Regions from separate parts of the Pseudoclavibacter sp. JAI123 genome, predicted to be linked through region 2. Evidence: predicted binding sites of a transcription regulator. Region 2 holds the regulator's gene; the other holds the start of a gene.

Evidence for each region. The regulator HrcA, encoded in region 2, represses chaperone genes, less so after heat shock. The targets are predictions, from matches to a motif close to TTNGCACTCGNNNNNNNCGAGTGCNAA.
Region 1: the regulator HrcA is predicted to act here: its motif matches at 12,063-12,089, upstream of HDC34_RS00605 (Hsp20/alpha crystallin family protein).

Annotation. Positions count from the first base shown of each region.
Region 1 is NZ_JACCCM010000001.1:115,006-130,376, forward strand. It holds gene HDC34_RS00555 (AraC family transcriptional regulator) at 1-674, opposite strand, end outside; gene HDC34_RS00560 (ankyrin repeat domain-containing protein) at 766-1,143, opposite strand; gene HDC34_RS17570 (META domain-containing protein) at 1,322-1,687, shown strand; gene HDC34_RS00570 (beta-ketoacyl-ACP synthase III) at 1,832-2,812, shown strand; gene HDC34_RS00575 (ROK family protein) at 3,222-4,373, opposite strand; gene mmsB (multiple monosaccharide ABC transporter permease) at 4,502-5,656, opposite strand; gene mmsA (multiple monosaccharide ABC transporter ATP-binding protein) at 5,707-7,248, opposite strand; gene chvE (multiple monosaccharide ABC transporter substrate-binding protein) at 7,386-8,507, opposite strand; gene xylA (xylose isomerase) at 8,729-9,922, shown strand; gene HDC34_RS00600 (xylulokinase) at 10,058-11,497, shown strand; gene HDC34_RS00605 (Hsp20/alpha crystallin family protein) at 11,559-11,972, opposite strand; gene HDC34_RS00610 (DNA-3-methyladenine glycosylase) at 12,134-13,066, opposite strand; gene HDC34_RS00615 (rhodanese-related sulfurtransferase) at 13,146-14,066, shown strand; gene HDC34_RS00620 (branched-chain amino acid ABC transporter permease) at 14,521-15,371, shown strand, end outside.
Region 2 is NZ_JACCCM010000001.1:1,837,411-1,852,781, forward strand. It holds gene HDC34_RS08625 (PrsW family intramembrane metalloprotease) at 1-801, shown strand, start outside; gene HDC34_RS08630 (PrsW family intramembrane metalloprotease) at 798-2,042, shown strand; gene HDC34_RS08635 (FKBP-type peptidyl-prolyl cis-trans isomerase) at 2,046-2,420, shown strand; gene rpsO (30S ribosomal protein S15) at 2,530-2,799, shown strand; gene ppk2 (polyphosphate kinase 2) at 2,925-4,007, shown strand; gene HDC34_RS08650 (polyribonucleotide nucleotidyltransferase) at 4,264-6,522, shown strand; gene HDC34_RS08655 (pitrilysin family protein) at 6,667-8,016, shown strand; gene HDC34_RS08660 (histidine phosphatase family protein) at 8,016-8,615, shown strand; gene dapB (4-hydroxy-tetrahydrodipicolinate reductase) at 8,704-9,441, shown strand; gene HDC34_RS08670 (hypothetical protein) at 9,438-9,899, shown strand; gene HDC34_RS08675 (TIGR01777 family oxidoreductase) at 9,918-10,871, opposite strand; gene hemW (radical SAM family heme chaperone HemW) at 11,012-12,223, shown strand; gene HDC34_RS08685 (DUF4870 domain-containing protein) at 12,236-12,808, opposite strand; gene hrcA (heat-inducible transcriptional repressor HrcA) at 12,975-14,006, shown strand; gene dnaJ (molecular chaperone DnaJ) at 14,094-15,179, shown strand; gene HDC34_RS08700 (16S rRNA (uracil(1498)-N(3))-methyltransferase) at 15,181-15,371, shown strand, end outside.

The DNA.
Region 1 (15,371 bases), 1.7 Mb from region 2:
CGCGACATTCTCGCGACCCTCGCGAGATCGTCGAGCGTCCACGGGCGGCCCGGCTCCTCGTGGAGTGCCTCGAGCGCGGCCGCGATACGCGGCTCGGTGGCGTCACGCAGCCAGCCCGCCGGCGCGCATCCCGCCTCGTTCCAGGCCCGAAGCGCCGTCGACACGATGGTCGTAGCGATGCGGCTGCAGATGACGGCGTCGCCCGCGCGAGGGTGCCCGGTCGCGCCCCCACACCGACCGGACTCGCTGTCACGGCCCCAGGCGCACGCCATGCCATCGATGAGGGCCACCATCGACGGCTCCTGCCGCGCGAAGTCCCGCACGACCAACGCGGCGGGCAGCGTCTCGGCCGCAGCGTGCGCGAGCGGGGCCGCCTCGAAACCCACGTCGATGAACTCGACGTCACCCGTCGCCAGCACCGACGTCGAATGCGCGCGCGGGAAGAACACAAGCTCCCCCGCCGCGAGATCCTCGCTCGGCGCGCCCTGCACCGTGAGACGCGCGACACCGTCGAAGACGTAGACGAATCCCGGCCCATCGTGGCGTCGCGCGAACGGCTCGCCAGACGCGAGCTGGTGCCGGTGCGAGGCGACGAGCGTCCATTCGAGCGACGCGAGGGCCCGATCGAGGGCATCGCTCGGGGGTGCGTGCGGCGTCAGAGTGGTCACGTTCATTCGAACGCCCGGGGGCAAGCGCTTGTTCCGGGCTCACCGAACGCGACGACACAGTCCGGCCGGTCAGGTTTCGCCCACCGCCCTGGGGTGATCAGGCCAGCAGGTGCGCCTGTCCGAACATGTCCGCGGTCGCGCGCGCGGACGGCGTCCCCGCGTCGAGGTCGGCACCCGCATCCCGAAGCAGCCGCACGATCTCATCCTCGCCCTTGAAGAGAGCACCAGCGATCGGCGACTGGTCGCGCGCATTGCGCCGATCGACGTCGGCCCCGCGACCGATGAGCGCCTCGACCGTGCCCGCTTGACCGCTGTACGCGGCGAGCATCAGCGCGGTGTTGCCGGCCGCATCCTGCAGATCGACGGGCATGCCCTGGTCGATGAGCTCCAGCAGCGTCTGGCTGTCCCCGCGGCGAGCACACCCCATCGCGAGCTCCTTGAGGGCCACCACTTGTTCTGGGGTCAGTTCGGGCATGCCGACAGGGTATCCGCTCGCTCGCGTGCCGCTGGGAGGGCGGTTCCTCCGCGGTGAGCCGCACGGCCTGCGCGCCCGAGGAGTGCGTCCGCTCCGCCACACGGTGCCCGCGAGCGGCCCTCCGATCGTCCGCGCCCAGTCGCTACGATGTGGCCATCCCCTGAGCATCGGAGCCCTCGTGAAGACCATCGGCGTCAGCATCGCAGTCGCGGCAGCGGCTCTCCTGCTCCTCACCGGATGCGCGGCTCCCGCCGCATCCGCAGCCGGCGCCTGGGGCACCCCGAACTCGAGCGGCCAGGGCGAGCCGGGCCTCAACCTCGCCGACGACGGCAAGGTCACGGGCAACGACGGCTGCAACCGACTCATGGGCGAGTGGACGGAGACCGACGGCACGGTCGAGTTCGGGGCGCTCGCCTCGACGATGATGTTCTGCGAGGGCGTAGACACCTGGCTGCTCGGTGCGAGCACCGCCGAGGTCGACGGCGACTCGCTCGTGGTCTTCAACGAGGCCGGTGACCAGATCGGGACACTGCCCCGCGGTTGACGCGCGGACGCGCTGCCGGGCTGCCAAGCTGCCGCGTTCTGGCCCGCCGCCTGCCGCTCCGGCGCGCAATCCGGTGAGCCCCCACGCTCCGAACACCACCCACAGAGACGAACACTGACCGGAGGGTAGGATTCTGCGTTGATCATGCTTTCCTTCTCCCAGCCTCAGCCAGTGCACTCGCGCATCGTCGGAGTCGGCTACGAGTCGCCAGAGCGCGTCGTCACCAACGACGAGCTGTCGCTGACTCTCGACACCAGCGACGAGTGGATCACCTCGCGTGTCGGCATCCGCGAGCGCCGCCTGGCCGCAGAGGGGCAGAGCGTCACCGACCTCGCGGCAGCCGCCGGCGTCAAGGCGCTGCTCTCGGCGGACGTGCATGGCACCGACATCGACATGGTCATCGTCGCCACGATGACGGCCATGGACCGCTCGCCGTCGACGGCCGCCCAGGTGGCGACGCGCATCGGCGCCACGCACCCCGTCGCGTTCGACCTCAACGCCGCGTGCGCCGGCTTCTCGCAGGCCCTCGCCGTCGCCGACCAGGCGATCCAAGCGGGCTCCGCGAGCCGTGCCCTCATCATCGGTGCAGAGCGCATGAGCGACTTCATGGACTGGACCGACCGCACCACCGCCATCCTCATGGCCGACGGCGCAGGCGCCGTCGTCCTCGAGCGCAGCGAGACGCCCGGCATCGCACCCGTCGCCTGGGGCTCGCAGCCCGAGCTGGGCAACCTGGTGCGCATCCAGCAGCCCTCCGGCCGCTTCGAGCAGGAAGGCCGCAGCGTCTTCCGCTGGGCCATCACGCAGGCGCAGCACGTCGCGATCGACGCCCTCGCGAAGGGCGGCGTGCGAGCGGACGAGCTCGTCGCGTTCGTCCCGCACCAGGCGAACCTGCGCATCATCGACGCGCTCGGCAAGCAGCTCGGCCTCGCCGACGAGGTCGTCGCGCGCGACGTCGTCTACTCGGGCAACACCTCAGCCGCATCCATCCCCATCGCCCTCGCCAAGCAGGTCGAAGCGGGCGTCGCCGAGCCAGGTGGGCCGGCCCTGCTCCTCGGATTCGGCGGCGGCTTCTGCTACTCCGGCCAGGTCATCGCGTTCCCCGAGGTCCGCAACCCCGCTTAGTCGGGAGTGTCGGCCCGGTTTTCGGCATCCAGTCCCGGCGGTCCGCCGCCCTCGGGATGGAAACCTCACTTCGTCGGGGGAAGTTCCCCGCAATAGAGCGAGAAACCCATCCCGAGAAGAGGCCGAGGCGCCGTGGTCAAGCGCGCGGACGCACCGGGGCGGACGCCGCCAATGCCGTCTGCGGATGGGTTTCGCGCTTCCGGATGGCTTACAAGCCATCCGCATGCGTGCATGCCATCCCGAAACGCAGGGCACGATGACGGATCCGCCTCGGAGCCGGATCACGCGATCTCGGGATGGGAACCTCACTTCGTCGCGGACAGTTTCCCGCAATAGAGCGAGAAACCCATCCCGAGAAGCGGGCGAGGCGCCGTGGCCGAGCGCGCGGTGCAGCGTCAGCCGCGCCGCGTCAGCGGTGCAGGTGGGCGCGTTCGATGAGCGCCTGGAACTGCAGCTCGGCGGCGCCGATGAAGAGCAGGTCGCTGCCGAGCCCGGCGCGCACCACTTCGACCTCGCCGTAGTTCGGGGCGAGGGTGTGCTCGGCGAGGATCTCGAGGAAGTAGTCGCGTTCGAGGTCGAGGAGCACGCCGAGGAACCCGCCGAGGACGACGCGTTCGGGGTTGAGGATGTTGATCATGTTGCGCACGCCGACGCTGAGGACGCCGAGCTGGCGGTGCGTCTCGAGCTTCACTGCGGGGTCGATGCTCTGCTGGAGCATGCGCTCGAGCTCGTCGTCGCTCGCGCTCTTCGTGCCGAGCGCGGCGAGGAGTCGGCGCCTGCTGACGACGCGTTCGAGTTCGTCATCGCCTGAGTTGCCGAGCGCCGCGGGGGTGGCGACGAGGTTGTGGCCGAACTCGCCCGCGTACCCGGCGACACCGTGCAGGAGTCGGTCGTCGGCGATGATGCCGCCGCCGATGCCGCTCGCGCCGCCGTTCATGTAGAGCATGTTGCTGATGCCGCGGCCCGCGCCGAAGATGTGCTCGGCGACGGCGCCGAGGTTGGCGTCGTTCGCGGCGAGGACGGGGAGGCCCGTGGCTTGCTGCAGCTGCTCGGCGAGTGGCACGTCGCGCCACTCGAAGTGCGGCACCCAGCGCACGAAGCCGTCGGATGCGCGGACGAGGCCGGGCACGGCGACGCCGATGCCGACGCATTCGTAGAGGGTGTCGAGGCTCTCGCTGAGGCCCTCGACAAGCGCCTTGACGATGGCGACGGCCTCTTTGGCGGTCGGCGGCTTCTCGGTCTCGAAGCGGATGCGCTTCAGCAGCTCGCCGCGGAAGCTCACGACGCCGACGTTGAGCGCATCCACTTCGGGGACGACGGCGACGGCGACGATCTTGTCGCACAGGTTGACGACGGGGCTGGGCCGTCCGACGAGGTTCGTGGCGACCGGTTCCTGCTCCTCGACGATGCGCCGATCTGCGAGCTCTGCGACGAGCGCCGCGATGGTGGAGCGGTTGAGGCCCGTCTCGCGGGTCAGCTCGGCTCGGGAGGCCTGGCCGCCGCGGTGGAGGCGCTCGAGGATGAGGGAGAGGTTCGACGACGCGACGCGATCGGTGGGCATGCGCGTCCTCTTCTCTCGCTCGTCGTCGTGGTGATGCTGGTCTTCTGCTGTCCTGGTTCGTGCACGTCGGCGCTCGGCCGAGCAGCTCCGCCGCCAGCGCCGGGTGGGCGCGGGCGGCGGAGCACTGATCAGCTGCGTCCGCCCCGGCGCTTGCCGAGGACGTCGATGGCGACTGCGAGCAGCAGCACGAGGCCCTTGATGACCGACTGCCACGCCGAGTCGACGGAGAGGATCGAGAGTCCCATGTTGAGGACACCCATGATCATCGCGCCGATGACTGCGCCGATAACCGTACCAACTCCACCGGTCACGGCCGCGCCGCCGATGAAGGCAGCGGCGATGGCGTCGAGCTCGTACGTGTTTCCGGCGGAGGCGACGGCGCCTCCTGCGCGGGCGGTCGTGACGATGCCAGCGAGGGCGGCGAGCACACCCATGTTGACGAAGATGAGGAAGTTGACGCGCTCGGTGCGCACACCGCTCATCTTGGCCGCGAAGAGGTTGCCACCCATGGCGTAGACGTTCCGGCCGAAGACGGTGCGCTGGAGGATGAACGTGTAGAGCATGATCAGCACGGCCAGGATGATCAGGATGATCGGCAGGCCCTTGTGTGCGGAGAGCAGCCACGCGAAGGCGAGGACGGCGACCGCGACGATCGCGAGCTTCGCGATGAGGGCGGCCCCCGGCTCGACGGGGAGGTCGAGCTTCTTGCGGCGGGCGCGGGTGCGCAGCTGGCTGCCGATGACGGCCGCGACGACGACGAGCGCGATGAGCATGGTGACGACGTCGTGTCCGCCGAGCATGGTGCCCATGGACTGGGGCAGCGAGCCCTTGCCGATGGCGACGAACTCGTCGGGGAGGGCGTTGATGGTGCCGCCGGTGAGGAGCACGAGCGTGAGGCCTCGGAAGAGGAGCATGCCGGCGAGCGTCACGATGAACGCGGGTATGCCCACGTAGGCGATCCAGAATCCCTGCCAGACGCCGATCACCGCCCCGGCCGCGAGGCCGATGAGCACGGCCGCGAACCACGGCAGGCCCCATTGGGTGATGGCGATGGCCGTGATGGCGCCGACGACGGCGACGACCGATCCCACTGACAGGTCGATGTGGCCGGCGATGATGACGATGATCATTCCGACCGCGAGGATCAGCACGTACGCGTTCTGCTGGATGAGGTTGTTGATGTTGGCGGGGAGCAGCAGCTTCCCGCCGGTGAGGATCTGGAACAGGATGATGATGACGGCGAGTGCGCCGAGGATCCCGTACTGGCGGACGTCGACGGACATCCTGACTTTGCGGGTGCCTGCTTCGCTCGCGGCCTCGGTGTTCGTGGTGGTCACGACTCGTCCTTTCCAGCGGTCATGTACTGCATGAGGAGTTCCTGGGTTGCGTTCTCCTTGGTGACTTCGCCGGTGAGGCGGCCTTCGGAGATCGTGTAGATGCGGTCGGCGAGACCGAGCAGCTCGGGGAGCTCGGAGGAGATGACGACGACGGCTCTGCCCTGTTCGACGAGCTTGTTGATGAGTCCGTAGATCTCGTACTTGGCGCCGACGTCGATGCCGCGCGTGGGTTCGTCGAGGAACAGCACGTCCGGGTCGGTCTGCAGCCATTTGCTGAGCACGACCTTCTGCTGGTTTCCTCCGGAGAGCTTGCCCGTGAGTGTCGCGACGCTTGCCGTCTTGATGTTCATGGACTTGCGGTAGCCCTCGGCGACGCCGTTCTCCTTGATGCCGTCGACGACGCCCCAGCGGGCGACCTTCTTGGCGGCGGCCGCGGAGATGTTCGCCTGGATGTCGCCGATGAGGTTGAGGCCGAGGTGCTTGCGGTCCTCCGTGGTGTAGGCGAGGCCGTTCTTGATGGACTCGTCGATCGTCTTCGTCGAGATCAGCTGGCCCGACTTGTACACCTCGCCGGAGATGTTGGTGCCGTAGCTGCGGCCGAAGATGCTCATCGCGAGCTCCGTCCGGCCCGCACCCATGAGGCCCGCGAAGCCGATGATCTCGCCGGCGCGCACGTGGAAGGAGATGTCGTCGACCACCTTGCGGCTCGGGTCGGCGGGGTGGTGCACGGTCCAGTTCTCGACGCGCAGCTTCTCCTCCCCGATGACCGCGTCGCGGGGCGGGAACATGGAACTGAGCTCTCGGCCGACCATGGCGCGGATGATCCGCCCCTCGGTCGCGTCCTCTTCGCTCATGTCGATGGAGTCGATGGTGGCTCCGTCGCGGATGATCGTGACGCGGTCTGCGATGCGTCGGATCTCCTTGAGCTTGTGGGAGATGATGATCGAGGTGATGCCCTGCTCGCGCAGCTGCTCGATGAGGCCGAGCAGGTGGGCGGAGTCTTCGTCGTTGAGGGCGGCGGTGGGCTCGTCGAGGATGAGGAGCTTCACGTCCTTGGAGAGCGCCTTGGCGATCTCCACGAGCTGCTGCTTGCCGACGCCGATCTCGCGGATCACCGTGGCGGGGTTCTCGTTGAGGCCGACCCGCTTCAGCAGCTCTGCCGCGCGGCGGTTGGTCTCGTCCCAGTCGATGATGCCGAAGCGCTGCACCTCGTTGCCGAGGAAGATGTTCTCCGCGATCGACAGGTAGGGGCTGAGGGCGAGCTCCTGGTGGATGATGACGATGCCGTCGTGCTCGCTGTCGTTGATGTTCTTGTACCGCACCTCGCGGCCATCGAACTCGATGGTCCCCTCGAAGGTGCCGTGGGGGTAGACGCCGCTCAGGACCTTCATGAGCGTCGACTTGCCAGCGCCGTTCTCGCCGCAGATGCCGTGCACCTCGCCGCGCTGGACTTCGATGTTGACGCCCGAGAGGGCCCGCACACCGCTGAATTCCTTCACGATGTTCGACATCTTCAGGATCTTGTCGTCTTGCACCATTGCTCCGTCTCGCTTTCCGAGCTGCAACGCTCGGTGTTGCTCTGCGCGTTCAGGCGCGAGCTGTCACGGAAGCGCGCTCGGGCTGGTGTGGGGGCACAGCCAGCCCGAGCGCGTTCCGTGTGTGTGTCGGTGACTCGTTAGAGTCCGACGTCCGATGCCTTGAGGAAGCCGCTGTCGATGAGCTTCTCCTGCACGCTGTCCTTCGTGACGACCTCGGGGTCGAGGAGGTACGAGGGGACGACCTTGACGCCGTTGTCGTAGCTCTCGGTGTCGTTGACGTCGACCTCGGTGCCGGCCTTGAGGGACTCGATCATGGCGAAGACCTGGTCGCCGAGGAGGCGGGTGTCCTTCCAGACCGTCATGGACTGCTTGTCGGCGAGGATGTTCACGACGGACGCCTTGTCGGCGTCCTGGCCCGTGAGGATCGGCCACTCGGAGCCCGGCGTGTAGCCGGCGGAGACGAGTGCCTCCGAGATGCCCTGGGCGAGGCTGTCGTTCGGCGAGAGGACGACGTCGACCTTCTTGTCGCTGTAGTTCGAGGCGAGACGGTTCTCCATCTCGTCCTGAGCGCCAGCGCTCTCCCAGCCCTGGATGCCGACGGAGGCCCAGTCGTCGTTCGATGCGGGTGCCTTGCCCGAAGCGACCTCGAGCTTGCCCTCGTCGATGTACGGCTTGAGGACGTCCCATGCGCCGGAGAAGAAGAACTTGGCGTTGTTGTCGTCGGGGCTGCCGGCGAAGGGCTCGAGGTAGAACGGGCCCGGCTGGTTCTCGAGGTCGAGCGTGTCGACGATGTACTCGCCCTGCAGCTTGCCGACCGCGTAGTTGTCGAACGTCGCGTAGTAGTCGACGTTCTCGGTGTCGTTGATGAGGCGGTCGTAGGCGATGATCGTGACGCCTTCGTCAGCCGCGTCCTGCAGCACCGGTGCGAGCACCGAGCCGTCGATGGCGGCGACGACGAGCACGTTGACTCCGGACGCGATCTGGTTCTGGATCTGCGAGATCTGCGTGTCCGGGTCGTTCTCGGCATACTGGAGGTCGGTGGTGAAGCCGGCCTCGTCGAGCTTGCTCTGGAGCTGCGCGCCGTCGTTGATCCAACGCTCGAGCTCGCGGGTCGGCATCGAGATGCCGACGCTCTCGACCTCGACTGCTGCTCCTGCTTCGCCGGTTGCTGCTGGGTCTGCTGGCGCGTCGCAGGCGGTGAGGCCGAGTGCGAGGCCTCCAACGACTGCGAGACCGAGCAACTTCTTCGTTGCTGACATGAAGGTCATTTCCTCTCTGAAATGTCTTGCCCTAAGTTGTCGCGCCAAACATATACCTACTTGGGTGCAGTTGTGCAACCCCGTTTCGGATTCGTGACAAAACTGGCGGCCGGAGGGGCCTGAGATGCATCCCAACGACAACTGAGGGTGGATCTACGACATCGGAATGCTATATGTTGCTCTCTAGAACTTATCAACGACGATATCTGGAACGGACCCTCATGCCTTTGACCCCCACCCCCGCAGACAAGTTCTCGTTCGGTCTGTGGACCGTCGGCTACAACGGCACCGACCCGTTCGGCGGCCCGACGCGCGCCGACCTCGACGTCGTGCACGTCGTCGAGAAGCTCGCCGAGGCCGGCGCCTACGGACTCACGTTCCACGACGACGACCTCTTCCCGTTCGGATCCACCGACGAGGTGCGCGACTCCCAGATCTCCCGCCTGCGCGGCGCCCTGGATGCGACGGGCCTCGTCGTTCCCATGGTCACCACGAACCTCTTCTCCGCCCCCGTCTTCAAGGACGGCGGCTTCACGTCGAACGACCGCGATGTGCGCCGCTTCGCGCTGCGCAAGGTGCTCCGCAACCTCGACCTCGCCGCCTCGCTCGGCGCCGAGACGTTCGTCATGTGGGGCGGCCGTGAGGGCGCCGAGTACGACTCCGCGAAGGACATCCGCCAGGCCCTCGAGCGCTACCGCGAGGCCGTCAACCTGCTCGGCGACTACGTCACCGACAAGGGCTACAACATCCGCTTCGCCATCGAGCCGAAGCCGAACGAGCCCCGCGGCGACATCCTCCTCCCCACGGTCGGCCACGCCCTCGCCTTCATCGAGACGCTCGAGCGTCCAGAGCTCGTCGGCGTGAACCCTGAAGTCGGACACGAGCAGATGGCTGGCCTCAACTTCGCCGCCGGCATCGCGCAGGCCCTCTACCAGGGCAAGCTCTTCCACATCGACCTCAACGGCCAGCGCGGCATCAAGTACGACCAGGACCTCGTGTTCGGTCACGGCGACCTGCAGAACGCGTTCGCGCTCGTCGACCTGCTCGAGAACGGCGGCCCCAACGGCGGCCAGACCTACACGGGCCCGCGCCACTTCGACTACAAGCCCTCGCGCACCGAGGACGAAACGGGTGTGTGGGAGTCGGCAGCGGCGAACATGCGCACCTACCTGCTCCTCAAGGAGCGCGCGGCGGCATTCCGCGCCGACCCCGAGGTGCAGGAGGCTCTCGCGGCGTCCCGCGTCGACGAGCTCTCCACCAATACGCTCGGCGAGGGCGAGACGTACGACGACTTCCTCGCCGACCGCTCCGCATACGAGGACTTCGACGCGAACGCGTACTTCAACGGCAAGGGCTTCGGCTTCGTGCGCCTGCAGCAGCTCGCGCTCGAGCACCTCATGGGCGCCCGCGGCTAGTCCCGCCCCTCGCCCGACGGACTCCCCCGTCCCCCTGACAGAGCTGTGGCGGATGCACGCACGTCCAACGACGCGCATGCATCCGCCCCAGCTCTGTCGTGCACCCCACCCCAGCACTACAGAAAGCAGACCACCATGCTCGTCGCCGGCTTCGACTCGAGTACGCAGAGCTGCAAGCTCGTCATCCGGGACGCCGTGACGGGCGAGCTCATCCGCCAGGGTCGCGCGTCGCACGCCCCCGGCACGGAGGTGGACCCGGAGAACTGGTGGGCCGCCGTCCAGGACGCGACCGCAGCGGCTGGCGGGCTCGAGGACGTCGCAGCGCTGTCCGTCGCCGGCCAGCAGCACGGCATGGTCGCGCTCGACGCCGATGGCCACGTCGTGCGCGACGCGCTGCTCTGGAACGACACGCGCAGCGCGGCTGCCGCCCGCGACCTCATCGCGGAGTTCGGGCAGGAGACGCTCGTCGAGCGCACAGGCCTCGTGCCGGTCGCCTCCTTCACCATCACGAAGCTCCGCTGGCTTCGGGATGCCGAGCCACAGAACGCCGCGCGTGTCGCCGCCGTCGCACTCCCCCACGACTGGCTCACGTGGCGGCTCCTCGGCTACGGCCCCGCCGACGAGAGCCCCCTCGGCCCCGACCTGACGAAGCTCACGACCGACCGCTCCGACGCTTCCGGAACCGGCTACTGGTCACCGTTCACCGGCGACTACGACCGCGAGCTGCTCGTCGCGGCGCTCGGCCACGACGTCATCCTCCCGCGCGTGCTCGGCCCGTCCGAGGTCGCCGGCAAGACCCCGGCTGGCGTGCTCGTCGCCGCGGGAGCCGGTGACAACGCGGGTGCCGCGCTCGGTCTCAACGCCCGCGCCGGCGACGTGGTCGTCTCCATCGGCACCTCCGGCACCGTGTTCTCGGTCGCCGAGCGGCCGGTTGTCGACCCGAACGGCGGTCTTGCGGGATTCGCCGACGCGACGGGCGAGTTCCTTCCCCTGTCCGCCACGCTCAACGCGGCGCGCGTCATCGACACGACCGCAACCGTGCTCGGCGTGGACCACGCGGAGTTCGGCCGGCTGGCCGCGTCCGCCCCCGTGGGCTCCGGCGGGCTCGCGTTCGTGCCGTACCTCGACGGCGAACGCACTCCCGACCTGCCGGACGCGACAGCATCCCTGCTCGGCATGACGCGTGGATCCTTCACACGCGAGAACCTCGCCCGCGCCGCGGTCGAGGGCATGCTCGGCAGCCTCGCACAGGCCCTCGATGCGCACCGCGCGCTCGGCGTCGACGCGAAGCGCGTCATGCTCATCGGCGGCGCCGCTCTGAGCGAGGGCGTGCGCGCCGTCGCCCCGACCCTCTTCGAGGTTCCCGTCGAGATCCCCGCGCCCGGCGAGTACGTCGCCGACGGCGCAGCCCGCCAGGCCGCCTGGATCGCGACCGGCAGCCGCCCCGACTGGCCCGTCGAGACCATCGCCCACCTGGAGCCTGCGCCTGATGCGGCGCTTCGAGCCCGGTTCGTGGCGGCCGCGGAGCTCGCGCGGGACTCCGAGGAGTCAGGCAAGGGCCTGCGTTCCGTCTGAGACATCGCGAAGGGGGCAGTGCGAGATCGCACTGCCCCCCCTCTCCTGCGTCGCCTGTCGGCTACGCCTGAATGGTCTCGACCTTCGTGCCGGTCTCGATCTCGATCTTGCGCGGCTTCGCGCGCTCGCTGACGGGAACCGTCACGGTCAGCACGCCGTGCTCGTAGCTCGCGGCGATGCGCTCGGTGTCGAGGCCCTGGCCGAGCGTGAACTGACGCAGGTAGCTGCCGCCGTTGCGCTCACGCACGAGCCACTTGGCACCCTCGGCGTTCACGGTGCTGCGCTCGGCGCGGATCGTGAGCTGCTGGCCGTCGAGGTCGACGTCGATCGAGCTGGGGTCGATGCCGGGCAGGTCGGCGGTGAGGATGTAGTGGTCGGCCTCACGGTAGAGGTCGATGGGCATCGAACGCGGACTGTTCGGTGCTCCCTGGAAAAGTCGTTCCATCTCCTGGAACGGATCGAAGACGCGTGCCATGTCGTTTTCCCTTCCTTGTACGCACCCTCACGATCGTGAGCGACTGCGGTGAACTTGAGTCGACTGGTGTCAACTTCCTTGCTCAGAAAATTAGCACTCGACCAGGCCGAGTGCCAGAAAGTTTGCTGAAAACCGCGTCAGCCGTGGGCGAACGACCCCCGTCAGTGGAAGCGGTGGTCCTGCACGGTCATGCGCGCGCCATGCTTCGGGCGCGGGTTGCCAGCCAGCTTGATGAGGCGCACGACCCGCTCGCGATGCCCCCGCCACGGCTCGAGCAGCTCCCGCATGCCGTCGTCGTCGACGTCGCAGCCCGCGAGCGCCCACCCCACCATGTTGGGGATGTGGTAGTCGCTGAAGCTCGGCGCGTCCGGGTCACCGTGTGAGCGCTGCACGGTCTCGTTTGCCGTCCACACGCCGACGCCGACAATCGAGCGGAGGCGGCGCAATGGCTCCTCAGACCCGGTTGGCAGGCTCGCCGTGCGCTCCAGCGCCGACGCGACCGTCGCGGAGCGGATGACCGTACCCGTCCGGGAGTGGTCGACGCCCGCCCGATGCCAGTCCCAGCTCGGGATGCGCCGCCACTGCTCCGGTGTGAGCGGAAGCCGCAGGTGGCGCGGCACGAGGCCGGCTGGGCCGGGCGCGGCACCCGCGTAGTCGCGGTGCAGGATGTCCCACGCTCGATGCGCCTCGAGGCCCGTGATCTTCTGCTCGATGATGGCGGCACTGAGCGCCTCGAACACCGCCCCCGACTTCGGGAGCCGGAGCCCCTCGTTGCGACGCCGCACATCCGCCAGCTCGGGAAGCGCCTCGAGGCGCAGCTCGCTCCAGTCGTCATCGCGACCAAGGAGGACCGGGGCTTCGTCGACCGCGATCTCGGCGGCCTCGCCCCACGACACGATGCGGACCCCGTCCCGCGCCTGCCGGAAGACAGTCGTCGCCCCACCCGCGAGCGCGTGCGACGTGCGCCACACGTCCCTCGAGACCGGGTGCATCCAGCAGGTCGGGTCGCGCCTGCCCCGCATGAGCGGCGACAGGGTCTGCACGACATCGACCGGCAGCGCCGGCCGATAGAGCGTCATGACCCGATCTGGCATGCGGCAAGGGTACGCAGACCCACCGACATCCGCGCCCCCTCGACGCTCGGAGCCCCGCCGCTCACCTAAAATCGACCGCATGGCTGTCCCCAAGATCGTGCTCTACTACGCCTTCGCGCCCCTCGCCGATCCGGAGGCGATCCGCCTCTGGCAGCGAGACCTCGCGGCGTCGCTGGGGCTGCGCGGGCGCATCCTGATCTCGAAGGACGGCATCAACGGCACCCTCGGCGGGGAGCTCGACGCGCTCAAGCGGTACGTGCGCACCACCCGCGAGTACGCGGCGTTCAAGGACGCCGACTACAAGTGGTCGGAGGGCACCGGCCTCGATGAGAACGGACAGAGCCTCGACTTCCCGCGCCTCAGCGTCAAGGTGCGGGACGAGATCGTGAGCTTCGGGGCGCCCGGGGAACTGGAGGTCGACGAGCACGGCGTGGTCGGCGGCGGCACCCACCTTGCCCCCGACGAGCTCCACGCACTGGTCGAGTCGCGCGACGACGTCGTCTTCTTCGACGGACGCAACGCCATCGAGGCCCAGATCGGCCGCTTCGAGGGCGCCGTCGTGCCAGAGACGGGCACAACCCGTGACTTCATCGCCGAGCTCGAGTCCGGCAAGTACGACGAGCTGAAGTCGAAGCCCGTCGTCACCTACTGCACGGGAGGCGTGCGCTGCGAGGTCCTCTCCGCGCTCATGGTGAAGCGCGGCTTCAGCGAGGTGTACCAGCTCGACGGCGGCATCGTCCGCTACGCCGAGCAGTTCGGCAACGAAGGCCTCTGGAAGGGATCGCTCGCCGTCTTCGACGCCCGCGAGCACCTCGAGTTCGGGCCGAACACCGAGATGCTCGGGCGCTGCCGAGAGTGCGCGGCGCCCACGCACCGCACGCAGAACTGCAGCGACGCCTCGTGCCGCGAGCGCTTCGTCGCCTGCGAAGACTGCGGCGCGAACGAGCTGCTCTGCGCCGAGCACCAGCTCGCGGCGGTCCCAGACAGGGCGGTTTCCTGACCGGAGGATCGGGCCAGGGCCGGGTCGGCCGCATCCGTCGCTCCTCTCGAGGCCCTGACGGACCACCTTCCGGTCGGTGACACGCCGAGCACGTGGGTGATCTTCAGACATCCCCGATCTTGGCGGCGGCGGCACACTGGAACGCGCCGGACCGCCACATTTGTGGTGACGTAGAACAAAATTGCGCGTTCGGGCGGCTCACGGCGCACAGCGGCACGCCCGCACCGCTATCGTGTGTAGCGGCAAAGAAACATTGCCGATACAAATCATCCGTAGATTCGCAGAGTGGCGAATCCTCGCTTGCAGCAATAGCAGTTCCAGAATCTCGTTCAGTCGTCGTGCCCAGCCCGACTCGCACTGGAGGTACTCCGTGCCCCTTCTCCTCAGTCCGCTTCCGCCAGCCGGATCGCGCTCAGCGACCGCCGGGCGTTCCCGGCTCACCCAAACGCACCGAATGCTCGCGGCCCTCGCGATGTCGCTCTTCGCGTTCCTCGGCGTCTTCTCGATGGCCGGACCCGCAAACGCGGAGTCCGAGCCCCCGGAGGAGTCGGCGTACTCGATCAGCGGCATCCTCAACTTCGAGAGCGAACCCGTCGAGGGCGTCTCGCTCACCGTCGAAGGCGACGGCTACACCGAGACGGTGGAGTCGGGTGAGGACGGACGCTGGCGCGTCCCCGTCCCCGGCCCCGGCAACTACACGGTGACGCTCGACACGGAGACGCTGCCGGACGGCGTGGACCTCCGCAACGAAGACGGGGCGACGGCCGAGGTCACGGAGGACGAGTGGTCGACGACCAACGTCGGTCGCCTCTTCGCGCTCGGCGAGGACACGAGGCAGAGCAGCAACTTCGGCTCGCAGCTCATCGAGCGCCTCGTCGCGGGGCTCAACTTCGGCCTGCTCATCGCGCTCGGCGCGATCGGCATCACGCTGATCTTCGGCACGACCGGGCTGAACAACTTCTCGCACGGCGAGCTGGTCACGTTCGGTGGCCTCATGGCCTGGCTCTTCTCCGTCTCCATGGGGCTCAACATCTTCGTGGCGATGATCATCGTCGTCCTCCTCGGCGCGGCCTTCGGCTGGGTTCAGGATGCGACGCTCTGGAAGCCACTGCGCAAGCGCGGCGTGCGCCTCGTGCCCGCCATGATCGTGAGCATCGGCCTCGGCCTCGCGCTGCGCTACATCTACCAGCTGTTCTTCGGCGGAGCGATCCTCCCGATGAGCTCCGTGGGTCTCAGCGGGGCCGTCGAGTTCGGCCCCGTGCGCATCACGACAGGCTCGCTGCTGAGCATGGGCATCTCGATCGT
Region 2 (15,371 bases):
TCGGAGGAGGCCATCAAGGCCGTCGGGCTGTTCCTCATCCTGGTGTTCGCGAGGCGACACTTCGACAGCCCGCTCGACGGGTTCAGCTACGCCGCCGTCATCGGGGCCGGCTTCGCCTTCACCGAGAACATCATCTACTTCTCGCAGGCAGCCGACTCAGCCGCGGGTTTCGCGTCCACGTTCATCGTGCGTGGCATCCTCTCGCCGTTCGCGCACGCCCTCTTCACGGGCATCACCGGCATGGCGATCGGCTGGGGAGCCCGGCGCGGCGGATGGATGCGCCCCGTCCTCATGGGGCTCGGCGGCCTGGTCATCGCGATTCTCGCGCACGCCTTCTGGAACGGAGGCAGCCTTCTCATCCTGCCGCTCCTCGGCGTCGACCCCACCAACCAGTTCGGATGGCTCATCTTCTACCTCGTCGTCCAGCTGCCCATCTTCCTGCTGCTCGCCTGGCTTCTCGTGAAGCTGCACGACCGCGACCGTCTCATCATCGTCGACCGGCTCGGCGAGTACGCAGACGCCGGCTGGTTCACGACCTCAGAGGTCGCCATGATCGGTGACTGGAGCGCACGGGAGCAGGCCTTCGCGTGGGCCAAGTCGGTGAGCCCCGAAGCCGACCGCGCGATGCGTGGCTTCGTGCAGGACTCGTCCCGCTTGGCCTTCGCCCGCGAGCACGCGCGTGTCAACAAGCGCGATCCGAACCGACGCGTCGTGGAGAAGCGGATGCTCGACCGCGTCAAGGAGCACCGCTCGCAGCTTGCCGCGTTCGGCGTCGCCGGCACCAGGTCGGCCGCGTCGTGACCGCGCCTCAGCCACAGCAGGGTGCCTGGGCGGCAGCCGGCGCGCAGCGTCAGCTCGACCCGCAGTTCGCGGTCCCGCAGCCCCCGACCAGGGGCGAGCTCGCGATGCGCATCACCACGATCGTCGTGATGAGCCTCGCGGCGCTCATCATCGCCGTCGTCCTCTTCCTCGCCTACCTCGGCAGCAGCGACGTGGTGCTCCTCGGCAGCGTCCTGGCCGCCCTCATCCCGCTCTTCGTCGTGTGGATGGTCGTCTGGCTCATCGACCGCTGGGAGCCGGAGCCGCGCATCCTGCTCATCGGGGCGGTGTTCTGGGGCGGCGGCATCGCGGTCGGCGGTGCGCTGCTCACCGGCCTGGTGCGCGAAGCGCTCCTGCCCGGCGCGCTCCCGGCCTGGTGGGGGCCATCCGTCGAGGCTCCCGTCGGCGAGGAGATCTGGAAGGGCCTCGGCCTCATCGTCATCTATGCGGTGGCTCGGCGCCACTTCAACGGCCCGACCGACGGCCTTGTCTACGGTGCGCTGCTCGGCGCCGGGTTCGCCTTCACCGAGAACATCCTCTACTTCTCCTCGATGTGGCAGGAGGCAGGCGTCGGCGGGTTCGTCGCCCAGTACTTCATCCGCGGTATAGCCCTTCCGCTTCTGCACCCGATGTGCGTCTCCCTGACGGGGATCGGCATGGGCATCGGCGCACGCCGCGGTGGCTGGGGATCCGCGCTCGGCGGCTTCGCGCTCGGCCTGATTCCCGCCATGGGACTGCACGCGCTCTGGAACGTGGGCTCCGGTCTCGTGCAGCAGTCCGCGGGCATCCTCGGCCTCATCCTGTTCTTCGCCGTCGTGATGGTGCCCATCTTCATCGCCTGGGTCGTCACGATCTTCCTGCTTCGGAGAAGAGACGCGCGCATCATCGTCGACCGACTCTCCGAGTACGCGGCCGTCGGCTGGTACTCGCCCGCGGAGATCAGAATGCTCTCGACCATGCGGGGCAGGTCGAGCGCACGCGCCTGGGCGCGACGCTCAGGGAAGCGCGCTGACAAGGCCATGCGTGACTTCATCACGGAGTCCACGCGTCTTGCCAGTGTGCGTCACCAGGTCGTCCTCGACCCCAATCGGACCAGCAAGCTGCTTGACGAGCGGCTCCTGCTGCGCCGTCTCGGCGAGCTTCGAGGCGAGCTCATCATGGCGCAGGCGCAGCCGCACGGCGCGTCATCCGGGACTCGTCCAGGCTCCGGCGCTTGGATGTAGGACATGACAAACACTGATCGCACCAAGCCAGAAGTCGACTTCCCAGGTGGAGAGGCGCCAGCAGAGCTGGTCATCGAAGACATCATCGTGGGCGACGGGGCAGTCGCGGAGCCGTCCTCGACGGTCGACGTGCACTACCTCGGCGTCGAATTCGAGTCGGGGGAGGAGTTCGACTCCTCGTGGAACCGTGGCGAGTCGGTCAACTTCCCGCTCAAGGCGCTCGTGCGCGGCTGGCAGGAAGGCATTCCCGGCATGCAGGTCGGTGGACGGCGCAAGCTCGTGCTCCCACCCCACCTCGCCTACGGCGCGGCAGGCGGAGGACACCCGCTTTCCGGCAAGACGCTCGTCTTCATCATCGACCTGCTGGGTGTGAGCTGAGCCTTCGAACCTGATATGCTCTTTCGGTTGCCGTGAAACGGCCGCGGATCAAGAGAGCTCGCACACTGTGTGCTGAGCGCCGCGCAACGAAAGAGAAGGGGGTCTGTCAATGGCACTAAGCGCTGAGGGCAAGAAGGCCATCATCGAAGAGTACGCAACGCACCCGGGTGATACTGGCTCCCCTGAAGTTCAGGTTGCCATCCTCTCCACGCGAATCAAGGAGCTCACCGAGCACCTCAAGGAGCACAAGCACGACCACCACTCGCGTCGTGGTCTCCTGCTGCTTGTGGGTCAGCGTCGTCGTCTGCTCGGCTACCTCGCCGACGTCGACATCGCGCGTTACCGTTCGCTCATCGGACGACTCGGCCTCCGCCGCTAAGCACTTGCTGCGAAGAGCCCCTGCCATCGGCAGGGGCTCTTTTCGCGTTCGACGGTCTGACCGCGTGCGAGAAGTCGAACCGTCTCGGCGGTGCCCGCTCGCCGAGGCGCGACTAGGCTGTCGTCATGGCAGCCTCTCGCACCCCAGCTCAGCACCAGGCAGGTTCAAAGGGCCAGGCAAAGGCCGCATCCGACGGCGATGGAGCCCTCGTCGATGGAAGCAAGGCTGCCGATGGCTCGAACGGTCGCTCCCGCAGATCCGCCCAAGGAGCTCAGACCGCCTACCGCCTGAACCGGGCAGGTATCCCGGACACGACTCCCGAGATCGACGAGCTCGCAGAGCTGCGAGACGAGGACCCGCTCGGCGAGGCCTGGCGGCACGGCTACCCGTACGACACGAAGCTCCCGCGCAAGGAGTATGAGAAGCAGAAGCGCGCACTGCAGATCGAGCTGCTGAAGCTCCAGACCTGGGTCAAGGAGACCGGCCAGAAGGTCGTCATCATCTTCGAGGGGCGTGACGCGGCAGGCAAGGGCGGGGCGATCAAGCGCTTCATGGAGCACCTGAACCCCCGCGGTGCACGCACCGTCGCGCTCGAGAAGCCCACGGAGAAGGAGCAATCGCAGTGGTACTTCCAGCGCTACGTCGAGCACCTGCCTTCCGGTGGCGAGATCGTGCTCCTCGACCGCTCCTGGTACAACCGTGCTGGCGTCGAGCGCGTCATGGGCTACTGCACGCCGACGGAGTACCTCGAGTTCACCCGGTCGGCTCCTGAGTTCGAGCGGATGCTCGTGAACTCCGGCACCACGATCATCAAGTTCTGGTTCTCCGTCGGTCGGGCCGAGCAGCTCGCTCGCTTCGCCGCCCGTCGGGACGACCCGGTGCGCCAGTGGAAGCTGAGCCCGACCGACCTCGCCTCGTTGGACAAGTGGGACGAGTACAGCGAGGCCAAGGAGGCGATGTTCTTCTACACGGACACCGCGGAGTCGCCGTGGACGGTCGTCAAATCGAACGACAAGAAGCGGGCGAGGCTCGAGGCCATGCGCTACGTCCTCTCGCAGTTCGACTACCCGTCGAAGGACGAGGGCGTCGCGCACGCGGCCGACAAGAAGATCGTCGGATCCCCGAGCAAGCTCTACGACGAGGGGGAGAAGCCGACCGGTGAGTTCCCGCTCGTGACGGAGCTGCCTCGAGCGTCGCGCAAGAAATAGGGCCAGGTCTGCAGTGTTGCGCGGCTCGTCGGCAATCGCCGCACGGGTTCCAGCTGCTCGGCGCCCTCCGCTGGTAGAGTCGATGTCGCAAACACTCAAGATACGCGGGGCGGCGAGTAGCTGGTCCTCGGTGGTGGGTTCCTGTCGTGGCTTCGCGTCGAAGCGCGAACAAGACAGAGGTCTTCTACTGACGATCAGCCCGGGATGACCCGGTCGCGCTTTCCCTTCGCGTGCACACGCAAAAGGAGGAGACCTCTTGGAAGGTCCCGAAATCAAGTTCTCTGAAGTCGTTCTCGACAACGGCAAGCACGGCCAGCGCAAGATCCGCTTCGAAGCAGGGCGCCTCGCCCAGCAGGCGCAGGGCTCCGCCGTCGCCTACCTCGACGACGAGACCATGCTGCTCTCGGCCACGAGCATCTCGAAGAATCCGAAGGAGAACTTCGACTTCTTCCCGCTCACGATCGACGTCGAGGAACGCAGCTACGCCGCCGGAAAGATCCCCGGATCGTTCTTCCGCCGTGAGGGTCGCCCCTCGACCGAGGCCATCCTGGTCTGCCGCTTGATCGACCGCCCTCTGCGCCCGTCCTTCGTCAAGGGCCTGCGCAACGAGGTCCAGGTCGTCGTCACCGTGCTCTCCATCGCACCGGGCGAGTTCTACGACGCCCTCGCCATCAACGCCGCGTCGCTCTCGTCGCAGCTGAGCGGCGTGCCGTTCTCTGGCCCGATCGCCGGTGTGCGTCTCGCGCTCATCGACGGCCAGTGGGTCGCATTCCCGAAGTTCGAGCAGCTCGCTGACGCGGTCTTCGACCTCACCGTCGCCGGCCGCCTCGTCACCAAGGCTGACGGCACCGAAGACATCGCCATCATGATGGTCGAGGCCGAGGCCACCGAGCACGCGTGGGGCCTCATCCAGGCCGGCGCGCAGAAGCCGGACGAAGCGGTCGTCGCACAGGGCCTCGAGGCTGCGAAGCCGTTCCTCACGCAGCTCGTGAAGGCACAGCAGGAGCTCGCAGACCAGGCCGCGAAGCCCGTCGTCGAGTACCCCGTCTTCCTGCCCTACACGCAGGAGGCGCTCGACGCCGTCACCGCGCTCTCGCACGACGGCCTCGTCGACGTGTACCAGATCGCCGGCAAGGTCGAGCGACAGGACGCGGACGACGCCCTCAAGGCGAGCGTCAAGGAGCAGATCGCCGCGAAGATCGAAAGCGGAGAGCTCGACGCTTCCGTCGCCGGTCAGGTGTCCGCCGCGTACAAGACCGTCACGAAGGACGTCGTCCGCGGACGCATCCTCCGTGAGGGCAAGCGCATGGACGGACGCGGCGTCGCCGACATCCGCCAGCTCGACGCAGAGGTCGACGTCGTGCCTCGCGTGCACGGCTCGGCTATCTTCCAGCGCGGCGAGACGCAGATCCTCGGCGTCACCACGCTGAACATGCTCAAGCTCGAGCAGCAGATCGACTCGCTCTCGCCGATCACGTCGAAGCGCTACCTGCACCACTACAACTTCCCGCCGTACTCGACGGGTGAGACCGGACGCGTCGGCTCGCCGAAGCGTCGCGAGATCGGGCACGGCTTCCTCGCCGAGCGCGCTATCGTGCCGGTGCTCCCCAGCCGCGAGGAGTTCCCCTACGCGATCCGCCAGGTCTCGGAGGCGCTCAGCTCGAACGGCTCGACGTCGATGGGCTCGGTCTGCGCCTCCACGCTGTCGCTCCTCAACGCCGGCGTGCCGCTGCGCGCGCCCGTTGCCGGCATCGCCATGGGCCTCGTCTCCGACGAGGTCGACGGAGAGACGCGCTACGCCGCCCTCACCGACATCCTCGGCGCTGAAGACGCACTCGGCGACATGGACTTCAAGGTCGCCGGCACGGCCGAGTTCGTGACGGCCATCCAGCTCGACACGAAGCTCGACGGCATCCCGACGTCGGTCCTCGACGGCGCGCTGACGCAGGCTCGGGATGCTCGCATCCAGATCCTCGACAAGGCGATCAACGCAGTCATCGACACGCCGGATGAGCTGGCAGCCACGGCTCCGCGCATAATCTCGGTCCGCGTGCCGATCGACAAGATCGGCGAGGTGATCGGGCCAAAGGGCAAGGTCATCAACCAGATCCAGGACGACACCGGCGCCGACATCTCGATCGAGGACGACGGCACCGTGTACATCGGCGCTGTCGATGGTCCGTCCGCCGAAGCCGCTCGGGCAGCGGTGAACGCGATCGCGAACCCGACCAACCCCGAGGTTGGCGAGCAGTACCTGGGCACGGTCGTCAAGATCGCGTCGTTCGGTGCCTTCGTCTCGCTCCTCCCGGGCAAGGACGGCCTCCTGCACATCTCCGAGGTGCGCAAGCTCGCCGGTGGCAAGCGCGTCGAGAACGTCGAGGACGTGCTCGGAGTCGGCCAGAAGATCCTCGTCGAGATCACCAAGGTCGACGACCGTGGAAAGCTGTCGCTCGCCCCAGTGGTCGAGGAAGCAGCAGCTGAAGAGGGCGTCGCCCTCGAGGCAGGCGCCGAGTAACTCCGGCCCCGTATCACCGAGACGGCCCCGCGCATCCCTGCGCGGGGCCGTCTTGCTGTCCTGCGGCTGCGCTTCCGCCTCGCTGCTGGGAGTTCCCACGTCGCTGACGCTCGCACCGCTGGGACGCTCTAGGCTTGACTGGTTATGCGCGATGCCATTGAACTGCCACTTGACCTTCCCGAGATCGAAGCACGTGTGTCGAACGGCGGCCTCTTCCGCCGATCCGTCCTCCCCAGCGGCGTGCGCCTCCTGACCGAAGAGGTCGTCGGGGCCGCCAGCTCCAGCATCGGGCTGTGGGTGCCGGTCGGCTCGCGCGACGAGCAGCCTCACGAGTACGGATCCACACACTTCCTGGAGCACCTGCTCTTCAAGGGGACGCCCTCGCGTACCGCCTTCGAGGTCTCGGCCGCGTTCGAGCGGGTGGGCGGCGAAGTCAACGCGCAGACGGCGAAGGAGCACACGCTCTACCACGCCAAGGTTCGTGATGCGGACCTGCCGATGGCCGTCGACGTGCTCAGCGACATGATCACCTCGAGCGTGATCGACGCGGCGGAATTCGAGATCGAGCGCGGTGTCATCATCGAAGAACTGGCGATGGCCGACGACGACCCGAACGACGTCGTCTGGGAGCGCTTCTACGAGACGCTGCTCGGCACGCATCCGCTCGCGCGACCTATCGGCGGGACCCCGGCCTCGATCAGGGCGGCCGAACGCGACGCCGTCTGGAGCTCCTACCGCCAGCACTACCGTCCCGAGGAGCTCGTCGTGACGATCGCGGGCGCGGTCAAGCACGAGGAGGTCCGTGCGCAGCTCGAGAGGAACCTGAAGGCCGGAGGGTGGGACCTCGACGTGCCGTCCGCCCCCGTGGCCCGTCGGGAGACGGCCCTGCAGCCCGGGTCCGCAGTGCCCACCGGCCCGCTGTCCGCCATCGACCGCCCGCTCGAGCAGCTGGCGCTCGTCATCGGCGGGCAAGGCATCACCCAGCTCGACCCGCGTCGGGAGGCGTTCGGCCTCATGCACCGGATCTTCGGCGGTGGCATGTCATCGCGCCTGTTCCAGGAGATCAGGGAGAAGCGCGGGCTCGCGTACTCGGTGTACTCCTTCGGCGGAAGTCACTCAGACCTCGGCGTCACGGGCATGTACGCCGGATGCGCGCCAGACAACGTGCTCGAGACCGTCCGAGTGCTGCGCCAGGAAGCCGAGAAGCTCGTGCAGGACGGTGTGACGGCCACGGAGCTGGCGGATGCGAAGAGCGCGAGCGCTGGCGGCTCCGCGCTGGCGATCGAGGACGCGGACACTCGCATGTCGCGCCTCGGCCGCGCGGAGATTCACACGGGTCGGTTCTACGACCTCGAGGCGGCACTCTCGCGAGTCGAGGCCGTGACACTCGATGAGGTGCAGTCGGTCGCCGCCGACATGTTCAGCGGCGAGCTCGTCGCATCCGCTGTCGGTAAACTGTCGTCCGAAGCAAGGACCGAACTGGAGCGCCGCTGATGTCGCACTACCTCTACCTCGTCAGACACGGCGAGCAGGAGAACGCAGAGCACGGTATCAACGACGGCCCGCTCTCCGAGCGAGGCCGTGCGCAGGCCCACCTGATCGGCCGTCGTCTCGCCGCCGTCCCGCTCAGCGAGACCTACACCTCCCCGCTCGATCGTGCCGTGCAGACGAGCGCGATCATCGACCAGTACACGAGCGGCCCGGCGGCCCTCGAGTCGACGCTGCTGTTCGACTGCATCCCCACTGGACAAGACGGCGCACCCTCCATCTACGACGGCTTCTTCGGCGGCATCGGCGATGAGGTCATCGAGGCGGGTGTCGCGCAGATGAGCGACGCCTACGACACGTTCTTCAGCAAGAGCCGAGACGATCGGCACACGCTCCTCGTGACCCACAACTTCGTGATCGGCGAGTTCGTGCGTCGGGTCGTCGACGCTCCAGACTGGCGCTGGCTCGGGCTCAACTCGGTGAACACGGGGCTGACCGTCGTGCGCGTCCGCACGCGCAAGCCCGCGGAGCTGCTGCTGTTCAACGACCAGGCGCACCTGACTCCGGAACTTCGCACGGGCGTCAGCGCCTCGATCGCGGTCTGACCACTCGCGGCGTTCGGCGCCGCCGCGCAGCCAGACTCTCCCTCCACAGCGACCTGGACCGACGGCGGTTGCCCGTACCCTTGGAGACATGGAAACTCAGGTCGCCGTGCTCGGCGCATCCGGTCGCATGGGAAGCCTCGTGGAGCGCATCATCGACTCGACGGAGGGGCTTGCACTCCACGCGGGGCTGACGAGTGCCACTCCGCTTGAGGAGATGCTCGGCGCCGACGTGCTCGTGGACGTGTCGCACCTCGACGCCTCGGAGATCGCGGTGCCGTTCGCGCTCGAGCACGGGCTCGATGTGGTCGTCGGCACGAGCGGGTGGGATGAGCAGCGCATCGCGAGCGTCGCGGCGGTCGTGCCGGCCGGACGAGCAGCCGTGTTCGTCCCCAACTTCTCGCTCGGCTCCGTGCTCGGCACGGCGCTGGCGAGCGTGGCCGGCCGGTTCTTCGACTCGATCGAGATCCTCGAGGCCCACCACGACAAGAAGGTGGACTCCCCGTCCGGAACGGCGGTCCGCACCGCGGAGCGCATCGCGGCAGCGCGAGAGCACCCGCTGCGCCCACCGAACGCCGGCCAGGAGGCGCGAGGACAGCAGGTCGCAGGCGTGCCGATCCACAGCATGCGTCTGCGCGGTGTTGTCGCCGACCAGCAGGTCGTTCTCGGGGGAGCTGGGGAGGTGCTCACGATTCGACACGAGACGATCTCACAAGAGGCGTATGTGCAGGGCATCAGGCTTGCGATCGGGCACGCGCGGTCCTCACAGGGCACGACGGTCGGCCTTGACGATGTGCTCGGCCTCGGCGAACTGCTGGGCAGAGCGTGAAGCGCAACCTCGCCACCAAGCTGGGCGTCGCGGCTGTCACACTGCTCCTGCTGCTCTACGTCGTCTTCGTCACCGGTATGGCGGTCTCCCTGTTCGCTGGCGACATCGTCGCGAAGATCATGGGCGCGGCGCTCATCGTCTTCCCGGTCCTCGCGGTCGTCTTCATCGCACGCGAGCTGCTGTTCGGGATGCAGACGGAGCGGCTGCTCCGGCGCCTCGCTGACGCAGGGGAGCTGCCGGAGGACGACCTGGCGAAGCGCCCGAGCGGCCGAGTCGTGCGGGAGGCCGCCGACGAGGACTTCCCGAAGTGGAAGGCCGAGGTCGAAGCCGCCCCCGACGACTGGCGAGCCTGGATGCGCCTCGGGCTGGCCTACTCGGCGTCCGGAGACCGGAAGCGAGCGAGGTCAGCGCTTCGCGAGGGTATCCGCCTGGAGAAGGTGCGCCCCGAGGGGGCGTGAACCGCGGTCAGGCTCAGGTCAGACACCGGCCCCCGGCTCCGGCTCGAACTCAGGAGACTTCAGCGCGAGCTCCACGGCTTGCGTGGCGGTGCGGTCCTTGAACGCGAATCCCGCGTCGAGGAGGCGCTTCGGACGGATCTGCTGGTCGGCGAGGAACAGCTCGCGGCCGGCTTTCTGCAGGGTGAGGTCGATGAGGGTCGACGGCGCCTTCAGCTTGTAGGGGCGACCGAGCTCGGTCGCAAGCTGCTGCTGGATCTCGTCGGCCGTCGCGGGGGTGGGACCGACCAGGTTGTAGGCGCCTTGCGCCTCGTCGGATTCGAGCAGGAACCTGAGGGCGCGCACCTCGTCGCGCAGGCTGACCCACGGCCAGTGCTGCGTGCCGTCACCCAGCTGGGAGAGGAGCCCGACGCTCGCCAGCGTCTTGAGGACCGTGAGGACTCCGCCGCGGCCCAGTACGAGCCCCGTGCGCGCGAGCACCACCCTGGTGCCCTCCGGCGCCGTCTGCGCCGCGCGCTCCCACCGGTCGACGACGCGGGGCAGGAACTCGTCGGTCTCCGGAAGCAGGGAGTCCTCGTCGAGGACCTGACCTGGCCGGTCGCCGTACGCGCCGGAAGCCGAGCCATTGATGAGCAGGGTCGGCGGGTTCGCTGACGCGGCCATCGCAGCAGTGATCGTGAGCGTCGCATTCACGCGCGACCTGAGGATCTCCTTCTTCACGTTGTAGGTCCACGGGAGCTTGCTGAGCGGTGACCCCGAGAGATTCACCACCGCGTCCACCCCGTCGAGCACCCTCGCGTCGAGGGTGCGCTGCGCGGGGTTCCACCGGAACTCGGTGCTGTCCTTCGGTTCGCGCCTGACGAGCCGCGTGACACGGTGGCCGTGCGCGTGGAGTTCCTCGATCAGGCTGTGGCCGATCATGCCGGATGCCCCGGAGACGAGAACGTGCTTATGGGAGGTCGCCTGGCTGCTCATGACTCAGACGGTAGTCCCCTCAGTTGGGCGGGAGCGCAACGCACGGTGGGGCTCGGGTGATGTAGCGACAGAAACCGCCTAGGCTGTCCGGGTGCATCACGAGACTCGCGCCCCGAGCTGGGCCAAGCTGAACGGCTATCTTGGCGCCTAGCGCCCTGCCTCTTGGCGAGCCTGTCCCGCCGAGCGGCGAGCTCCCGGCTCAGGCTCTCATCGGCGCCGAAGCACGCGACTTCGGCGTGTACATCCACGTTCCCTTCTGCCGTGTCAGGTGCGGGTACTGCGACTTCAACACGTACACGGCCGAGGAGCTCGGCGGGGTGTCTCGCTCGAGCTACGCGGGTGAGGTCGAGAAGGAGATGGCGATCGCGGAGCGCGTTCTCGCGGGATCGCCCCGCCAGGTCTCGACCGTCTTCTTCGGCGGTGGGACGCCGACCCTCCTGCCGGTCAGCGACCTCGCGGCGATGCTCGATGGCGTTCGGAGCCGCTGGGGCCTCGCCCCTGACGCCGAGGTGACGGTCGAGGCGAACCCGGACTCCGTCGGCGAACGTGAACTCGCGCAGCTGCGCGAGGCCGGCGTGACCCGCGTGAGCTTCGGGATGCAGTCGGCGGTCCCGCATGTGCTGGCCGTGCTCGAGCGCACGCACGACCCCGCCCGCATCCCGATCGTGGTCGCTGCCGCCAAGAGGGTTGGGCTCGAGCCGAGTCTCGATCTCATCTACGGCGCGCCAGGGGAGTCGCTCGAGGACTGGCGCCGTTCGCTCGACATGGCCCTCGAGCAGGAGCCGCTCCACGTGAGCGCGTACGCCCTCATCATCGAGGACGGCACGAAGCTCGCCAGGCAGATTCGCCGCGGTGAGGTGCCCGCCGTCGACGACGACCTGCAAGCGGACATGTACGAGCTCGCGGAGGAGCGCTTGGCTTCGGCCGGCTTCGAGTGGTACGAGGTCAGCAACTGGTCGCTGCGAGGCGAGCATCCGTCGCGCCACAACCTGTCCTACTGGCGCGACGCCGACTGGTGGGGCTTCGGACCGGGAGCGCACAGCCATGTCGGCGGAGTGCGCTGGTGGAACGCGAAGCACCCGAGCGCGTACGCGTCGAGGCTCGCCGACGGCATCACCCCGGCCATGGGGCGGGAGGTGCTCGACGAGGACACGAAGCGGTTCGAGCGCATCATGCTCGGGTCACGACTCCGCGAAGGACTCGCGATCTCTGAGCTCGACGATTTCAGTGTGGTCGCCGAGCTCATCGCCGAGTCGCTCGTCGACGGCAGGGCGGCGCTGCAGGGGAGGCTCGTGCCCACGCTGCGGGGCCGCCTCATGGCGGATGCGATCGTCAGGCGCATCGCCGTCTGAGACGTGCCCTCGTCAGCTGACGAACCGGAAGGTCACCGGGTAGCGGTACGGTCGGCCTTGATTGGCCTGCACTGCACCGAGGATCGCGTACACGACGACGGCGACCCAGAGCAGCGGGTACAGCAGTGGCACGAGCAGGGCCAACGGTCCGCCGAACAGGGACAGCAGCGAGATGACCCCGATGCCGACGTAGATGATCGCGACGGTGATGCCGAAGTTGAGGGCTTCACGGCCCTCGCTGTTGGCGAGTGGGCCGCGCCGCCTCGTCACGAGCCAGAGGATCAGTGGGCCGACAGCGGGCGCGACGATGTTGAGCAGGTGATCGAACGTCGCGACGAGGCGGTCCCCGTCCGCCGTCAGCGGCGGTTCCGAGCTCGTGGCACCGCTCGAGTGCGGCCCGGCCTGCTGCTGGCCGTACTGCGGCTGACTGTACTGGGGCTGCTGTCCGTATGGCGCCTGCTGTCCGAATGGGGGCTGCTGCCCGTATGGGGGCTGCTGCCCGTACGGGCCGGGCTGGCTGTACGGCTGGTGCTGAGCAGGATCCTCATTCCCAGGCTGCGGGGTCGGTGCGTTGTGATCGGACATGGGATTCCTCTCGACGGTTTTCACCCAGGCTATTTCGGTTGCTCGGTGACGGCCTGGGCATTCTGCCCCTGCCGTCGACCGAACGCGGTAGGATTGGCAGTCTCTGACTGGGAGTGCCAGATGGGCGCCCCGTCGAGGGCCAGCGGTCGGAAGCGGAAGGGGCATCGTGGTTTCGGATAGAAGCATGCAGGTGCTCCGAGTCATCGTCACCGACTACGTGACGAGCCGAGAGCCCGTCGGCTCGAAGTCGATCGCCGACCGTCACGACTTCGGCGTCTCAGCCGCGACCATCCGCAACGACATGGCGCAGCTCGAGGACGCGGAGCTCATCGTCGCCCCGCACACGTCCTCCGGGCGCATCCCGACGGACAAGGGCTACCGGCTCTTCGTCGACCGGCTTGCCGAGTTCCGACCGCTCTCGGGTGCGCAGCGACGCGCGATCGAGACCTTCATCGAGGGCAGCGAGGACGTCGACGAGGTGCTCGGGCGTTCGGTGCGCCTGCTCGCCCAGCTGACGAACTCCGTGGCGATCGCGCAGTACCCGTCGCTCGCGAACGCGTCGATCCAGCACGTCGAGTTCGTGCTGCTCTCGAGCAGGCGGGTGCTCACCGTCCTCATCACCGACTCTGGCCGCGTCGAGCAGCGCATCGGGCATCTCGGGGCTGAGGTGAGTGTCGAGCAGCTTCACGTGCTCCGCGATCGCCTCGCGGGTCGCCTCGTCGGCCGGACCGTCGCGCACGCATCCACTGAGCTGAGGGACGTGAGCGGCATCATGGGGGAGCAGGACGCGGAGCTCTTCGCGCCCGTCGTGGCCAACCTGCTCGAGCTTGTGCTCGCGCACCGCCAGGAGCGCCTCGTCATGGCAGGGACCGCCAACCTGGCCCGAACGGAACGCGACTTCCCCTCGAGCATCCTCCCGGTGCTCGAGGCGATCGAGGAGCAGGTCGTGCTGCTGCGCCTGCTCGACGAGCTCCACTCCAGCACCGAGGCCTACTCGGTCAGCATCGGCCAGGAGAACGTCGACCTCGGCCTCGGCGAGACGGCCATCCTGACCAGCGGATATCGCAGCTCTGGCAGCGATGCGCGCCTCGGGGTGGTGGGACCGACGAGAATGGACTACCCGCGGAATATCCAGGCCGTGCGGGTCGTTGCGAGTTACCTGTCACGGGTGCTCGACGAAAGACACCTGGACGCCTGACCGACACCGACCGGCTCGCCGGCGGTTGCACCCGGTGCCTGACAACACAGGCACACATTCACAGATGCAAAGAAGGAGTCGCCACTCTTGGCAGACCACTACGACGTGCTCGGCGTGAGCCGCGAGGCGTCCCAGGACGAGATCAAGAAGGCCTACCGCAAGCTGGCCCGCCAGCTGCACCCGGACGTCAACCCGTCCGCGGACGCCGCGGAGCGCTTCAAGTCCGTCACGCACGCCTACGACACGCTCAGCGACACCGAGCGACGCCGACAGTACGACCAGGGCGGACCGGACGGGCAGTCCTTCGGCGGCTTCGGGGACATCTTCGAGACCTTCTTCGGGCAGCAGGGTTCCCGGGGCCCACGGTCGCGGGCAGAGCGCGGTCAGGATGCGCTGGTTCGCGTCGAGCTGGACCTCGACGAGGTCATGTTCGGCACGCACCGCGACCTCGAGGTCACCACTGCGGTCGCCTGCGAGAACTGCCAGGGAACGTGCTGCGCTCCGGGCACCTCGCCGACGACGTGCTCGGCATGCGGGGGAGCCGGTTCGGTCCAGCGTCAGGTGCGCTCCATCCTGGGCATGGTCGTCACGAACCAGCCGTGCGCGCAGTGCCGCGGCTACGGAACCGTCATCGAGCATCCGTGCGAGACGTGCCACGGTCAGGGACGTGTGCGCGCCAACGTGAGCATTCCCGTCGACATCCCCTCCGGCGTCGACTCCGGCCTGCGCATCCACCTTCCCGGCCGAGGCGAAGCCGGTCCGGCTGGTGGAGCGAACGGCGACCTCTACCTGGAGATCCGGGTCCGACCGCACGAGGTCTTCTCTCGTGACGGCGACGACCTGCAGTGCGTCATCGAGGTGTCGATGGCTGACGCGATCCTGGGCACCTCGACCACGGTCGGCGCCCTTGACGGCGATGTCGACCTGCAGATCCCGGCCGGCGTTCAGTCGGGCGAGGTCCTCACCGTTCGCGGTCGTGGGATCACGCGTCTGCGCTCGACGCACCGAGGCGACCTCGACATCGCGGTGCAGGTCGTGACGCCCGCGAAGCTCGACGGGAAGTCGCGCAAGCTGATCGAGGAGTTCGCGACCCGTCATCGTCACGAGGCACCGCGCCTCGCGCGCGAAAAGCAGGGGATGTTCTCGAAGCTCCGCGACCGATTCGGCCGCTGACGTGGCCTGGCTCTACCTCGTTGAGGACCTCGACGAGGCGCTTCGTGCGGGCGACGTCACGCAGGTCCGCGGGGCGGAGGCCAAGCACATGGGCGTCGCGCGCATGCGCGTGGGCGAGCACCTGCAGCTCGGCAACGGGCGCGGCTTCGTCGTCGACGGCGAGCTCGCCGCACTCGAACGTGACCTGGCGGT